DNA from 2 places in the Micromonospora sonneratiae genome. Region 1 is predicted to be linked to the other one. Evidence: riboswitches for the same ligand, from Rfam matches in the RefSeq annotation. Region 1 holds a riboswitch; the other holds the start of a gene.
What was found. A riboswitch is a leader RNA that binds a small molecule or an ion and turns the genes downstream of it on or off. The one in region 1 is predicted to bind cobalamin.
Positions count from the first base shown of each region.

Region 2: another riboswitch for cobalamin. It lies ahead of ACFQ4H_RS17670 (peptidase); the one in region 1 lies ahead of ACFQ4H_RS13730 (ribonucleoside-diphosphate reductase subunit alpha).

Region 1 is NZ_JBHTMP010000017.1:108,862-116,251, reverse strand. Features, by position in the region: gene ACFQ4H_RS13745 (LysM peptidoglycan-binding domain-containing protein) at 1-448, shown strand, start outside; gene ACFQ4H_RS13740 (M4 family metallopeptidase) at 537-3,194, shown strand; gene ACFQ4H_RS13735 (Rieske (2Fe-2S) protein) at 3,249-4,100, opposite strand; cobalamin riboswitch at 4,327-4,587, shown strand; gene ACFQ4H_RS13730 (ribonucleoside-diphosphate reductase subunit alpha) at 4,741-7,113, shown strand; gene ACFQ4H_RS13725 (ribonucleotide-diphosphate reductase subunit beta) at 7,104-7,390, shown strand, end outside.
Region 2 is NZ_JBHTMP010000025.1:70,085-77,474, forward strand. Features, by position in the region: gene ACFQ4H_RS17645 (P1 family peptidase) at 1-359, shown strand, start outside; gene ACFQ4H_RS17650 (sugar isomerase domain-containing protein) at 531-1,280, shown strand; gene ACFQ4H_RS17655 (DUF6328 family protein) at 1,400-1,912, shown strand; gene ACFQ4H_RS17660 (helical backbone metal receptor) at 2,057-2,779, opposite strand; gene ACFQ4H_RS17665 (hypothetical protein) at 2,982-3,467, opposite strand; gene ACFQ4H_RS17670 (peptidase) at 3,539-4,588, opposite strand; cobalamin riboswitch at 4,693-4,816, opposite strand; gene ACFQ4H_RS17675 (acyl-CoA dehydrogenase family protein) at 5,046-7,040, shown strand; gene ACFQ4H_RS17680 (DUF2510 domain-containing protein) at 7,170-7,390, shown strand, end outside.

The DNA of each region.
Region 1 (7,390 bases):
CCGGCTGCCGGACGAGGCCGCCGACCGGGGGGTACGCGAACACGCCACCGGCCTGGTCGCCGTACCGCCGCCGCCCGGAAACCGTCCGGCGACACCACCGGCTCCGCGCCCGACAGTGCCGCGCCCGACGACCCCACCCGCGACTTCCGCACCCGACGGGGAGACGCCACGGCACCGGCAACCGGATGAACCCACCCTGGCCGCCGGTGCCGCCCGGTCCAGCGAACTGAGCCAGGTCAACCGACCGCTCGCGGTGTCCGCGGTCATCTCGGTCGCCGGCATCATCGGTGCGCAGATCGGCGCGGTGCTCGGGCTCCGCCGCCGGTCGACCGCCGGCAAGCGATCGACGGCCAGCACCCGGTCGACGGCCAGCACCCGGTCGACGGTCGGCAGCCGGTCGACGGCCGAGAGCCGGGCTCCCGAAGTCGGCCGACACCGGCGGAACTGACCGGGCGACGACGGCATTTTCATTGACTTTGATCGATCTCAGTACTAGGAAACAGGAAAGGTTCCTAACTACTGAGAGAGGAACGACCTTGCGCAGAATCTCCACGGCGCTGGGTTCCACAGCGCTGACCGCGGTACTCGTGGCCGGAACGCTGGCCACCGTGGCCGGTCCGGCCACCGCCGCACCTGATCCACAGTCGACAGCGGGCGAGGGCACCCGGGCACCCGCGTTGGTGAGCGGGATCGGCGAACGCGCCCCCGGTGGGGACGCCGCGACCGCAGCTCGCGACCACCTCGCCCGCAACTCCGGCCGCTACCACGTCGCCACCGACGACCTGCGGGTACGGAACGTGACCGGGGACGACCGCACGGAAACCGTACGGTTCGTGCAACGGCACCGGGGCGTCGAAGTGTTCGGGGCGCACTACCTCGTACACCTGACCAGGACCGGGACCCGCACGGTGACCAGCGTCAACGGCCGCTACTTCACCGAACTCGGCGTCTCGACCACGCCCCGCATCGGCGCGGACGTGGCCAGCCGGATCGCCCGGCGTGGCCTGGATCCGCAGACCCGGGCCTCGGTCACGGTCACCGACCGGGGACTGACCGTCCTGCCGACCGGCGGCGGTGTCCTCACCTGGCGGCTCACCCTCCGGGGCGTCGACACCGCAACCCAGACGCCGTTCGTCCGCGAGGTGTTCGTGGACGCGCACGCGGGCACCGTCGCGCTGACCTACGACACGGTCAACTTCGCCGAGGGGGCGGTCTCGACGACCGGCACCGACGAGCACGGCCGGTCGGTACCGGTCGAGGCGTACCAGCGTGCCGACGGCCGGTACGAACTGCGCGACCGTTCCCGTGCGATGTACCCGACCAGCGGTGGGGAGATCCTCACCTACGACGCCGAGGGACGCAGCTACTACGACTACCTCGGAGAGCTACCACCCGAGACACCGTTGATGTCGGCCGACACCATCCCGTTCACCGGGGCGCCCAGCACGACCGGCGCGGTCGACGCACACTACGGCGCCGGTCAGGTGTACGAGTTCTACCGGTCACGGCTCGGCCGGGACGGCCTGGACGGCGCCGGCAGCCCGATGATCTCCGTCGTCAACGTGACCAACTTCGGTCGGCCGTTCAACAACGCGTTCTGGGACGGCCAGAAGATGGTGTACGGCGGGGCCACCTCGACCCGCTACTCGTTCGCCGCCGACCTCGACGTCGTCGGACACGAGATGACCCACGGCGTCATCACCAACTCCGCGGACCTCGTCTACCGCAACCAGTCCGGGGCGATGAACGAGGCGATCGCCGACTACTTCGGCAACGCGATCGACGTGACGGTCACCGGTACGCCGATGTCGCACCCGGACGCCGGGCTGCTGGCCGAGGACCTCTGCAAGTCCGGCACACCTGCGCAGTGCGCCCTGCGCAACCTGAACGACGGCCGGACCACGTACTCCGACTATCTCGGCGTCCGCACCTCGACCGACAACGGCGGGGTGCACCTGAACTCCACCATCTTCTCCGGAGCACTGTGGGACATCCGGGAGAAACTCGATCCGCTGCTGGCCGACCGGCTCGTCTACAAGGCGTTAACCGAGTACATGACGCCACTCGACGGGTTCACCGACGGTCGCACCGCCGTACTGGAGGCCGCGACCGCGCTCGGCTTCACCGTCAACCAGAAGGCGGTCGTCCGGGCGGCCTTCGACGGTCACGGCATCACGCCGGGCTGGGAGCGGGAACTCGGCGTCGACTCGAAGACGCTGCTGGCCGACGTACGGCATGCCGCTGCCGCGCTCGACGCCGCCGGCGGCCGGTACGTGGTGAGCCAGGCACCGACGGCGGAGTCGGGGGCGACCTCGATCTGGACCGGTGCCACCGACGGTGGGAAGGCCCGACAGCTCTCGCCGGCCGACGAGCGCACGCACGAGCAGCCGGCCACCGACGGCCGCACGGGGGTGTGGACCGGCACCGCGGTCGTCGACGGTCAACTCGTCGTGGACGTCTACCAACGGGCGCTGACCGGCGGGCCGGTGACCAGCCTCGCGACGGTGACCGGCCGGAACGAGGATCTGAGCAACCCGATCGTGTCGGGCCGTACCGCCGCCTGGACCCTCTTCTCGTACGACCTCTTCGAGAGCGACGTGGTGGTACGCAGGCCGGACGGGTCGACGGTCAACCTGACGCCCGAGGTGGGTACGCAGGGTTCGTGGGCGTCGCTCCACGGCGATGTGCTGGCCTACGCGCAGATCGTGCAGGACGCGACCGGCTGGCACTACAACCCGGTGGTGTGGAACCTGCGCACCGGGACGAAGACCGTCATCCCGGTCGGGACCGAGCGCGTCTTCGTCAAGGACGTCGTCGTCACCGCCGACGCGGTCTACTGGGTGCACGACACCGGCATCGACGGGATCAGCGCGATCAAACGGGCGGCCCTGGACGGCACCGGCGTCACCGATGTCGTGACCGAGGCGTCGGGCCTGGCGAGGGTGCCCGCGCTCGACGCCAACAGCCGGTACGTGACGTTCACGTCCCAGCCGAGCAGCCAGCTCACCAACGCCGCGCTACCGAAGCTGTACCAGGTCCCGGTGCGCGGTGGGGCTCCCGTCCGGTTCTCGTGCAACCGGGGTGACCAGGGTGTGCACGCCTCCGACGAGAACCGTCGGGTGGTCTGGCTGGACGGCACCACCGGCTACACGAACCTCGTCACCCGGGCCCAACCCGCAGTGACCTGCGACTGAGCGCGACCACGCAGCCCGGCTGCCCAGTCCCGCCGACCACGCCAGGTGGTCGGGTCAGGGCAGCCGGGTCTGTAGCACGCCGTCCACCACCCGGGTGGGTAGCACCTGCTGGTCGGTACCGGCCGGCCCGTGTACGACCTCACCGCCGTTGAGCTGGAAGGTGCTCCCGTGCCAGGGGCAGACCACACAGGTACGCCCGTCGACCCGGGTGACCCTGCCCTCGCCGAGCGGACCGCTCTGGTGGGCGCACCGCTCCAACATCACCGTGACCTCATCACCGTCCCGGTACACCACCACCGACACGTCGTCGACCTCCCGGGTCAGCAACGTGGCGTCGGGCAGGCTGGCGATGTCGGCGATCGGATGCCACCCGTCCTCGATCAGGTGCAGTTCCTGGACGCCCTGGTTGACCCCGGCGGCCTGTTTGTAGGCCAGGTGCCCACCGAGGTACGCCCCGCCACTGGCCGCCGCCAACCCGAGGAAGCCGAGCATCCGGCCGGCACCGTGTCGTCCACTCAACCGGGCAGCCACCGAGCCGGCGTACAGGGTCGTGCCGATCGCGTTGGCCATCGCGTGGACCAGGCCGACCCGTCGCTGCTCCCGGGAGAGCGACGCCCAGTCGTTGGCCCCGGCGATCGCCGCCGGCAGCGCACTCGCGGTGCCCACCGCCACCAGCACCGTCGCGGCCCGTCGCTGGCCGGGGATCAGGTCCAGGATGGCGGTGCTGACCCAGGCACCGATGGGCAACTGCACGAGCGCCGGATGCAGCGGATGACCGAGGTTCACCCCGTGTAGGAAGTCCCGGACCCGCTGGTTCGGCAGGACCGAGAAGACGCCGTGTTGCAGCCGGTCACCCAGCCGGTCGAGCCGGGCGGCCCGCTCCAGCTTCGTCATCATGTTCCGCACCATCATCGTCCGCACTCCCGGCTACTTCCCGGCCGTACGGTGGCCAAACCGCCACCGGCACGCCGGCTGGGTGCCGGGAGCGTGGCTGACCTGCCGGAGCTGACGGGCAGACAACGACCGCCCACGATGATCCAGATCCACTCCCGTCAACCGCGACACGCCACACCATCTGGTGCGTTGACGTACCCCCAGCCACTACATCTAGGATCGGTTCATTGCTGGTCCACCCTTGCCCCTCCAGGCGGGTGGCCAGGCTTCGGCATCCATCCAGATGTCGCGGCCAAAGAGGGAACCCGGTGTGAATCCGGGACTGCCCCGCAGCGGTGAGCGGGAACGACCGCCGTCAACAGCACTGGATCACGGTGTCCGGCCGGAAGCCTTTCGGTCTGGACAGGCCAGCCGGATCTGGGAAGCGACGGCCAGTAGGCAAGCGCGGCAACGCGCCCTGCCCGCAAGTCCGAAGACCTGCCAGTAATGCGTGTCGGGCACCGACCCGTCCGACGCGCGTACCACCTCGGGGCCTCGCGGGAGGGCCGTCGAGACGTACGGGTGACTGCCGGAACACCGACCGGCGGTGATCCGGCGTGCCGACGTGTCCCCTCGCGAGTCTCCGGTCCGGCCGAGACGACGAGGAGCGAACATGACGGCAGCCGTGACCACCGCCCCGCCAGCAGCGGAGCCTGAGCAACAGCCCGACCACGGGCTGCGTACCGCCGTCGAGCGGCACCGGCACGATCTGCCCGACACCGATGCCGAGCGGGTGCTGGCCCTGGTCCGATCCGGGCGGACCCCGGGTGCGGGCCAGGACGAGCTGCTCCAACTGGCCATCTCCGCCGCCGCCGGGCTGATCGCCGAGGAGCCGCAGTACGCCAGGCTGGCCGCTCGACTACTCACCGAGCGCATCCGACAGGAGGCCGCTGACCAGGGCGTACGCACGTTCAGCGAATCCGTCGCGGCAGCAACCAGACAGGGGTTGCTGGATCCCGGCTTCGTCACCTTCGTCGCCGCGCATGCCGCCGAACTCGACGCCCTGGTCGACCCCACGGCCGACGATGCCTTCGAGTTCTTCGGCCTCCGTACGGTCTACGACCGCTACCTGTTGCGGCACCCGGAGAGCCGGAACGTGCTGGAGACCCCGCAGCACTTCTTCCTACGGGTCGCCACCGGCCTGGCCGAAACGGTCGAGCAGGCCGCCGACCTGTACCGACGGATGGCCAGCCTGGCCTACCTGCCCAGCTCGCCGACGCTGTTCAACGCCGGTACCCGGCACCAGCAGCTCTCCTCCTGTTTCCTGGTCGACTCGCCGAAGGACGAGCTCGAATCGATCTACGAGCGCTACACGCAGGTGGCGAAGCTGTCCAAGTACGCCGGCGGGATCGGTGTCTCCTGGTCCCGGGTACGCTCGCGCGGCTCGCTGATCCGGGGCACCAACGGCTACTCGCACGGGATCGTGCCGTGGCTGCGCACCCTGGACGCCAGCGTGGCGGCGGTCAACCAGGGCGGCCGGCGCAAGGGGGCGGCCTGCGTCTACCTGGACACCTGGCACGCCGACATCGAGGAGTTCCTGGAGCTACGGGACAACACCGGTGACGAGGCCCGGCGTACGCACAACCTGAACCTGGCCAACTGGATCCCGGACGAGTTCATGCGGCGGGTCGAGGCGGACGCGGACTGGTCGCTGTTCGACCCGAAGGACGTACCGGAACTGGTCGACCTGTGGGGCGACGAGTTCGACACCGCCTACCGGGCGGCCGAGGTCGCAGGCAAGGCTGTGAAGACCCTGCCGGCCCGGAGCCTGTACGCCCGGATGATGCGTACCCTGGCGCAGACCGGCAACGGCTGGATGACCTTCAAGGACGCGGCGAACCGTACCTGCAACCAGGTGGGCAACGGTGGCGGCGTGGTGCACCTGTCCAATCTGTGCACCGAGATCCTGGAGGTGACCAGCGACGGGGAGACCGCCGTCTGCACCCTCGGCTCCGTCAACCTGGCCGCCCACCTCGTGGACGGCGAGGTCGACTTCGCCGCGCTGGCCGACACCGTCCGGATCGCGGTCGCCGCCCTCGACCGGGCGATCGACCGCAACTACTTCCCGACCGAACAGGCCGCCGCCGCGCACCGACGCTGGCGACCGATCGGTCTCGGAGTGATGGGACTGGCCGACGTCTTCGCCGCGCTGCGGCTGCCGTTCGACTCGCCCGGGGCACTGGCGCTCTCCACCCGGATCGCCGAGGAGATCGCCCTCGCCGCGTACGACACGTCGGCCTCGCTGGCCGCCGAGCGGGGCGCGCACCCGGCGTACGGACAGACCCGGGCGGCCGGTGGCGTGCTGCACCTCGACCACTACCCGTCCGCCTCGCCGGTACGACCGGACGCCTGGGCGGCGATACGGGAGAAGGTCGCCCGGTACGGTCTGCGCAACTCGCTGCTGGTCGCGATCGCACCGACCGCCACCATCGCCTCGATCGCGGGCTGCTCGGAGTGCGTCGAGCCGCTGGTCTCCAACGTCTTCAAGCGGGAGACCCTGTCCGGCGAGTTCCTCCAGGTCAACCGGCATCTGGTGGCCGACCTCAAGCGGCTCGGCCGGTGGACCCCGGCGACCCGGGACGCGATCAAGACCGCCGACGGGTCGGTGGCCACCTTGGACATTCCGGACGAGTTGAAGACGCTCTACCGGACCGCCTGGGAACTGCCCCAGAAGGCGCTGATCGATCTGACCGCCGCGCGTACGCCGTACGTCGACCAGTCGCAGTCGCTGAACCTGTTCCAGGCCGCCCCGACCATCGGCAAGCTCTCCTCGATGTACGCCTACGCGTGGCGGGCCGGGCTGAAGACGACGTACTACCTGCGTTCCCGTCCCGCGACGCGGATCGCCCAGACCACCGTCAGAAAGGGTCCCCTGCTATCGCTGTCTGCCCTGGAAGGGGCCCTTCCCGACACCCCAGCGGCCGAGGCGGCGGACGCCGTGGCCTGCTCCCTGGAAAACCCGGAGATCTGCGAGGCATGCCAGTGACCAGTCAGATGTTGCTCGACCCCGGCATGGACCTGACCCTGCGTCCGATGCGCTACCCGGACTTCTACGAACGGTTCCGGGCGGCCATCCGTAACACCTGGACGGTGGAGGAGGTCGACCTGGCCTCGGACGTACCCGACCTGGCGAAGCTGTCGGATCAGGAACGGCACCTGGTACACCGACTGGTGGCGTTCTTCGCCACCGGTGACTCGATCGTGGCGAACAACCTGGTGCTCAACCTCTATCAGCACGTCAACGCACCGGAGGCCCGCCTCTA
Region 2 (7,390 bases), on a different contig from region 1:
CCGGCAACTCGTGCATGATCGTGGTGGCCACCGACGTGCCCCTGGACGCCCGGCAGCTCGGCCGGGTCGCCCGGCGGGCGGTCTTTGCGATGGGCCGGGTCGGGGCCTCCTACAGCAACGGCAGCGGCGACTATGCGATCGCGTTCAGCACGGCACGCCCGGACCAGCCGGCGATCCCCGACGGGGAGATCGACCCGGTCTTCGCCGCCGTCCTGGACTCGGTCGAGGAGGCACTGCTCAACTCGCTGTTCACCGCCGTCACCACCACCGGTGTGGGCGGTCGTACCAGTCACGCCGTTCCGCACGAAGCGGTGATCCAGCGGTTGTCCGCAGCCGGCCGCCTCGCGCCGCGAGCCTGACCACTGGCGGCGGACCATGGCCCCCGGCCAGATCCAGGAATCCGCTGCCAGGTGATCGGACCGGGGTGCGCTGGTCGGTGTCGCGGGTGCTCGTGTATGACGGATCTCGTCATCCCGTGGCCTCGGTGACGGGGCCGGGAAACAGCAGTACGAGTAGAGGTCGGAGGACGCATGACACTCAGCGCCGAGGGCTACCTTTCGGTCGTCACCGAGACGATGACCCGGGTCGCGACCGAGCAGCGGGACGCGGTACGCCAGGCCGCCGACCTGATCACCGCCACGTTGCGGGCCGATGGCGTGATCCACGCGTTCGGCACCGGACACTCCGAGGCGCTGGCGATGGAGATCGCCGGCCGGGCCGGGGGACTGGTCCCGACCAACCGGATCGCCCTGCGGGACGTGGTGCTCTACGGCGGCGAGCCGGCCAGCATCCTCGGCCCGACCCTGGAACGGGACCCGGCTGCCGTCAAGCGCCTCTACGAGCTGGCACCGGTGGCACCGCAGGACATCTTCGTGGTGGCCTCCAACTCCGGAGTCAACGGGTCGATCGTGGAGTTCGCCCTGCTGGTGAAGGAACGCGGCCACCGGCTGATCGCGATCACCTCCCGGGACCACTCGGCACGGGTCGACTCCCGGCACCCGTCCGGCCGCAAACTCTCCGAACTCGCCGACGTGGTGCTGGACAATGGGGCTCCGTACGGTGATGCGACCCTGCCCCTGCCCGGCGGCGGCGCGGTGGGTGCGGTGTCGTCGATCACCGCCGCTCTGCTGGCCCAGCAGATCGTGGTGGAGGTGGTGGCCCGGTTGGTCGACGCGGGGGAGACGCCCCCGGTCTACCTGTCGGCCAACATCCCGGCCGGCGACGCCCACAACAACGCGCTCGAAGCCCAGTACGCGGGCCGGATCCGGCGCGGCGCCTGAGTCGATCGACCGTCGCGTGCCGGTCGGTCGGCACCCACGTTTTACCGGTGGGCCGGGCGGGCAAACACGGCCCAGGCGGACCTGCGCCGCCCGAGCCGACCGGGAAGTGGAGGGGCAGCGTGTCCACGGAGACCGACCGGCAGCGGTGGCAGCGCAACTTCGCCGACCTGCTCCAGGAACTGCGGGTGGCGCAGACGGGTGTGCAGATCCTCTTCGCGTTCCTGCTGACGCTGCCGTTCAGCAGCGGGTTCGACAAGACGACGACCTTCCAGAAGGAGGTGTACGTCGTCGCGCTGCTGGCCGCAGCTGCCGCCACCGCACTGATCATCTCGCCGGTTGCCTTCCATCGGGCGCTGTTCCGGCAGGGACGTAAACCGGAGCTGGTCCGGTACGCACATCGCATGGCGACCGGTGGACTGACCTTCATGCTGGTGGCGATGGTCAGCTCGGTGCTGCTGGTTACCGACTTCGTGCTGCCCCGGCCGTTGGCGTTCGTACTCAGCGCGGTGACCGCGGTCTGGTTCCTGACCTTCTGGGCCGCGTTGCCGTTCGCCCGCCGGACCCGCTGGACCGATGACGAGGACGCGGAGGAGGGCGAGGCGAAGGATCCGGAGGTAGCCGCCGGCGACTGAGCCTGAGGGCGGGCCACCACCGACCGGACCGGCCACCACCGACCGGACCGGCCACCACCGACCGGACGGGCTGTCACCGACCGGGCCGGCTGTCATCGACCGGATGGACGGGGCTCTCACCGATCACCCTCACCGATCAGTGGACTACGCCGTCACGGTGCGGGCGAGCTGGGCGGCGAGAACCTGCGGGGCCTCGGCCAGGGACGGTCCGTACCAGGTCAGATGGCGACCCGAGACCAGCGCGCAGGCGATGCCGGGGAACGCCTCGGGCCCGTCGGTGGCGGTGAACCGGTACGGCTCGTCGGGCAACACGACGAGTTCGGGCGACAGACCGTGTACCTCGGCGAGGGACGGGCGGGGGTACCGCTCGTCGGATCCGGCGTACAGGTTGTGGACGCCCAACCGGCGCAGTACGTCGGAGGCGAAGGTGTCACCACCGGCCATCACCCAGGGCCGCCGCCAGACCGGCACCACGGCCCGGCGGGTCCGTGGCGGCGGTCCGACCGTGGACCAGGCGGTGCGGGCGGCGGACAGCCAGTCGGGTTCGCCCGGGGCACCGAGGTCGATCACCAGTGCGCCTAGTTCGTCCAGTGCGGCATCGACGGTACGGGGATAGGTGAGCCGTACCCGAACCCCGGCCGCCCGAAGTGCCTCGGCATCCGAGCGGCGGTTCTCCTCGACGTTCATGAGCACGGTGTCGGGTCGGAGAGCCAGCACGGCGGCCAGGTCGGGATACTTGCTGCCACCGACACGGGGTACGTCGAGTCCGGCGGGATGGGTGCAGTAGTCGGTCGCCCCGACCAGCAGCCCCGGCAGCGTCACCGCGACCGCCTCGGTCAGCGATGGCACCAACGACACCACCCGGATCATCGTCGCCTCCCTCCTCGATACTGGCCCGGCCCCTGTTCCAGCTGACCCGGGTTCCGGCCGGTCCTTGTTCCAACTGGTCCAGGTTTCGGCCGGTCCGGGTCACCCGGCCGCTGGGTTCCACCCGTCCGCTGATCCGGTCGGTCGATCCGGTCGGTTCTGCCCAGGCGGCCGAGCCGGCCTGGGCAGAACCGTAGTCGCATCAGGGGGCGGGGACGCCAGGTGCGGCACCGGCCCCGAAGGACCAACCCTCCACCGAACCCGGTGCCGGGTCGTAGCTGCTGGCACCGGAGGTGCTGTAGGACCAGGCACCGCCACTGGGGGCGTGCCAGTACGACCAGTACGCCGTCGCCGGTGGCGTGTTGACGCAGGGCTCGGTCGCCGACGTCGGCAGGCCGTTGATCCGGCAGACGAAGGCTAGGCCCCAGCGGGCGGTGCCGGTGACGGCGAAACCGGCACCCTGTAGCGCGGCGAGTCCGGTGGCCGGGTCACCCAGGGCGCAGCCGACCTGCACCCCGCCACCGAGCGCGGTGAAGTCGACCACGACGGTCACACCGGTCGTGCCGGTGCAGGCGGCAGCCTGCGCGGCGGGGGGTGCGGGATCGGCCGTGACCAGGCCGAACGCGATGAGGGCGGCGGCCAGCAGAGTGGCCAGTCGGCGGCGGACGGTCGGAACGGGCGGGTTCATGTCTTCTCCTCGGGACGGACTCGGACGGGTCACAGCCAGGCTTCGGCGATTCACTGCCGGACTCGGCCGGTTCACCAGCAGGCCAGGACCGGTACGGCCGGCGAGGCGTCGGCGGCCGTCAGGCTGGCGTATCCGGTGCCGGTCAGGCCGAGTACGGCCTGTGCGGTCGCCCGGGGAGCGGTGCCCGGGTCGAAGGCACCGCCGTCGTAGTCGACTGCGCCCCGGTCGGCGGTCCCACCGGCGCAGCCGACCTGCAACCCGACCAGGTACGTCCGGGCGCGTAGCCAGGCCAGCGGCTGACCACCGACGTGCAAAGCCTGGGCGGCCAGCCCGGTGCTGTTGGCGTTGGCCACCCCGGTGCCGTTGCGGAAGCTGCCATCCGTGGCCTGTGCCGAGACGAGCCAGTGCACGCCCGCCGCTGCGTCGGCGGTACGGCCGGCGGCGCGTAGCGCCTGTACCGCCAGCGCGGTCGCGTCCACGTCCGACTGGCAGACCGGCTGCTCCGGCAGCAGTGGATAGCCACCGTCGGCGCACCGGGTTTCGGCGAGGTAGCTCGCCGCCGTCCCGGGTACGCCGTCCGGCGTACGGGCCAGTGCCAGGATCGCGAACGACTGGCTGAACGTGTTGCTGTAGTCGCCCCAGGCGGAGCGGTCCGTGAACCGTCCGGTGGGTGCCTCCAGCGTACGGAGCCGGGCGACGAGGTCGACGCCGTTGACCGAGGTCGGGTCACCGCCGCGTACCTGGACGGCCAGCGTCAGCTTCGCGGTCGCACCGGCGTACGCCTCGGTGGTGCCGTCGCCGACGTAGCCGTCCCGGATCTCGGGCCGGGACACCCAGGCCAGCGCGGCGGCGCCCCGGTCGTCGGCGGTCCGGGCGGCGGCGAAGGCGAACACCGCATCCAGGGTCAGCCCCTGGTCCGGGTACGCGACTCCGTCGAAGACGACCTCGAAGCGTTCGCCGTCGACGAGTTGGCGGGCCAGCCAGCCGGCTGCCGCCCTGGATCGGTCCACGGTCGGCGGGGAACTGGTGGTGGCAGCGGTCGCACCGGTGGCGACCGTGAGGGCGGCGACAACGCCGCAGAACAGGGCGAGCAGGCGGTGCCGGCTCAGGCGGACAACCATCAGGAGCGCCTTTCCGGCCCGACGGGGGTGTCGAAACCGGACCGGCAGCGCCCTACCGGCGTGCACGGGTCTGGACTCCGACCCGTGGGCCACGACGGGTGGTGTGGAGATCACGTATCTGCCTGGGTATTCGGGCTCGTCGTCGAGAGGACACTCGACGACCTACCGTTGCGGGCCAGCGCCGGACTTCGACCGGACTTCCCCCATACGCAGGTACGTCTATTCAGTTCTGGCAGTCAGTCTTGCCACGGCGACGGTGGCTGTCAATGACGGGTGACCGTGACGGTTCTCCCACCGGCACCCCGATTCGCCCGCCCGGAACCGGGGACGGTTCGAGTTGGACCGGGCGAGGGGAGCGCCGCCGGCCGATTAGCGAAGGCTACCGCTGGGTAACAGTCCGGAGTAGCGTTGTCACCATCAGCGCTGGTATAGCCGTACCCGGGTCTAGGGGGTAGCCGTGACCACGACGCAGAACGACCGACCCACAACGGATGGCCCGGATGGCGCCGGGCCGTTGCCCGCAGAGGCCGGACAGGTTTCGGAGAAGGAGGCCCGGCAGGTTGCCGAGGCCGCCCGCGAGGCCGAGTGGGGTAAGCCGAGCTTCGGCAAGGAGCTGTTTCTCGGCCGGTTCCGGCTCGATCTGATCGACCCCTGGCCACGGGCTGATCCCGCGAAGAGCGCCAAGGCCACGGAATTCCTGGCCCGACTGGACGCGTACGTCCGCTCCGAGGTGGACGGGGAGCGGATCGAGCGGGAGGCGTCGATTCCGGACGACGTGTTCCACGGTCTCGCCCGGCTCGGCGCGTTCGGCATGAAGATCGACGAGAGGTACGGCGGACTCGGGCTGTCCAATCTGGACTACTGCCGGGCGTTGATGGTCGCTGGCTCGGTCAGCCCGGCCATCGGCGCGCTGCTGTCGGCCCACCAGTCGATCGGGGTGCCGCAACCACTGAAGATGTTCGGCACCGACGAGCAGAAGCAGCGCTTCCTGCCCAGGTTGGCCGCTGGTGAGGTCTCCGCCTTCCTGCTCACCGAGCCGGACGTCGGCTCCGATCCGGCCCGGCTGGCCACCACCGCCGAGCCGACCGAGGACGGTAGCGGTTACCGGCTCAACGGGGTCAAACTGTGGGCCACCAACGGCACCGTGGCCACCCTGCTCGTGGTGATGGCCCGGGTGCCGGCCAGGCCGGCGGGTCCGGACGGTCCGGCCCGGCGGGGTGGCATCACCGCCTTCGTGGTCGAGGGCGACTCGGACGGGATCACCGTCGAACGACGCAACTCGTTCCTCGGCCTGCGTGGCCTGGAGAACAGCGTGACCAGGTTCCACGACGTGGTCGTGCCGAAGGAGAACGTGATCGGTGGCGAGGGGAAGGGCCTGAAGATCGCCCTGACCACCCTGAACACCGGCCGGCTGTCGTTGCCGGCGATGTGCGTTGGCGCCGGCAAGTGGTCGTTGAACGTGGCCCGGGAGTGGGCGGCCGACCGGGTGCAGTGGGGTCGCCCGGTCGGTGAACACGAGGCGGTCGCCACGAAACTCTCGTTCATCGCCGCCACCACGTACGGCATGGAGGCCATGCTCGACCTGTGCTGCCTGCTGGCCGACGACGACCGTAACGACATCCGGATCGAGGCGGCCCTGGTCAAGCTCTACGCCAGCGAGATGGCCTGGAAGATCGCCGACGAGCTGGTCCAGATCCGGGGTGGCCGTGGCTACGAGACCGCCGATTCGCTGGCCGCGCGGGGCGAGCGCGCCGCCTCGGTCGAACAGTTGCTGCGCGACCTGCGGATCAACCGGATCTTCGAGGGCTCCACCGAGATCATGCACCTGCTGATCGCCCGGGAGGCGGTCGACGCCCACCTGTCGGTGGCCGGCGACATCATCGACCCGGACGCCGACCTCGGCCGCAAGGCGCGGGCCGGCGCGAAGGCCAGCGCCTTCTACGCGAAGTGGCTACCGACACTGGCCGTCGGTCGCGGCCAGAACCCCGTGTCGTACGGCGAGTTCGGGCCGTTGGCCGGGCACCTGCGCTACGTCGAGCGGGCCTCCCGCAGGCTGGCCCGGTCGACGTTCTACGCGATGTCCCGCTGGCAGGGAAAGATGGAGCGCAAGCAGGGCTTCCTCGGCCGGATCGTGGACATCGGCGCGGAACTGTTCGCGATGTCGGCGGTCTGCGTACGGGCCAGGGCCGAGCGGGACAGCCGTCCCGAGGGCCTGGAGCTGGCCGACCTGTTCTGTCGGCAGGCCCGGCTGCGGGCGGAGGCCCTCTTCACCGCCCTGTGGGACAACGCGGACTCGGTCGACGTGGCGGCGGCCAAGCGGATCCTCGACGGCCGTTACGCCTTCCTTGAGGAGGGGGTCGTCACCCCGACCGCCGACCGGCCCTGGGTGGCGTCCTGGCAACCCGGCCCGGCCACCACCCCGGACGTACGCCGTCGCATCCCGCCTGCCTGAGGGGCGGGCAGGTTTCCGGACTCGGATCGGCGGCAGTATCGACCCGTCGATGCTTCAGGGCATCCGGGTGGGGCGATGCGGGACTACCCTGAGTCGACGTGCCGCCTACAACAGAACGGGGAGGCCGGCATGCGGGCAGGCTGGTTCCCGGACCCGACGGGTCGCTACCCGCTGCGGTGGCACGACGGCATCCAGTGGACCCCGCAGGCCATGGACGGGTGGCAGCGCCCGGTGGTCGATCCGCTGCCGCCACCAGCCGGTCGACAGCTGTCCTCCCCGGCCGGGCCGGCCCAGCCACCGTATGTGCCAAGGGTTCCCGCCCAGCCAGCGTCTGTGCCGGTCCGACCGCC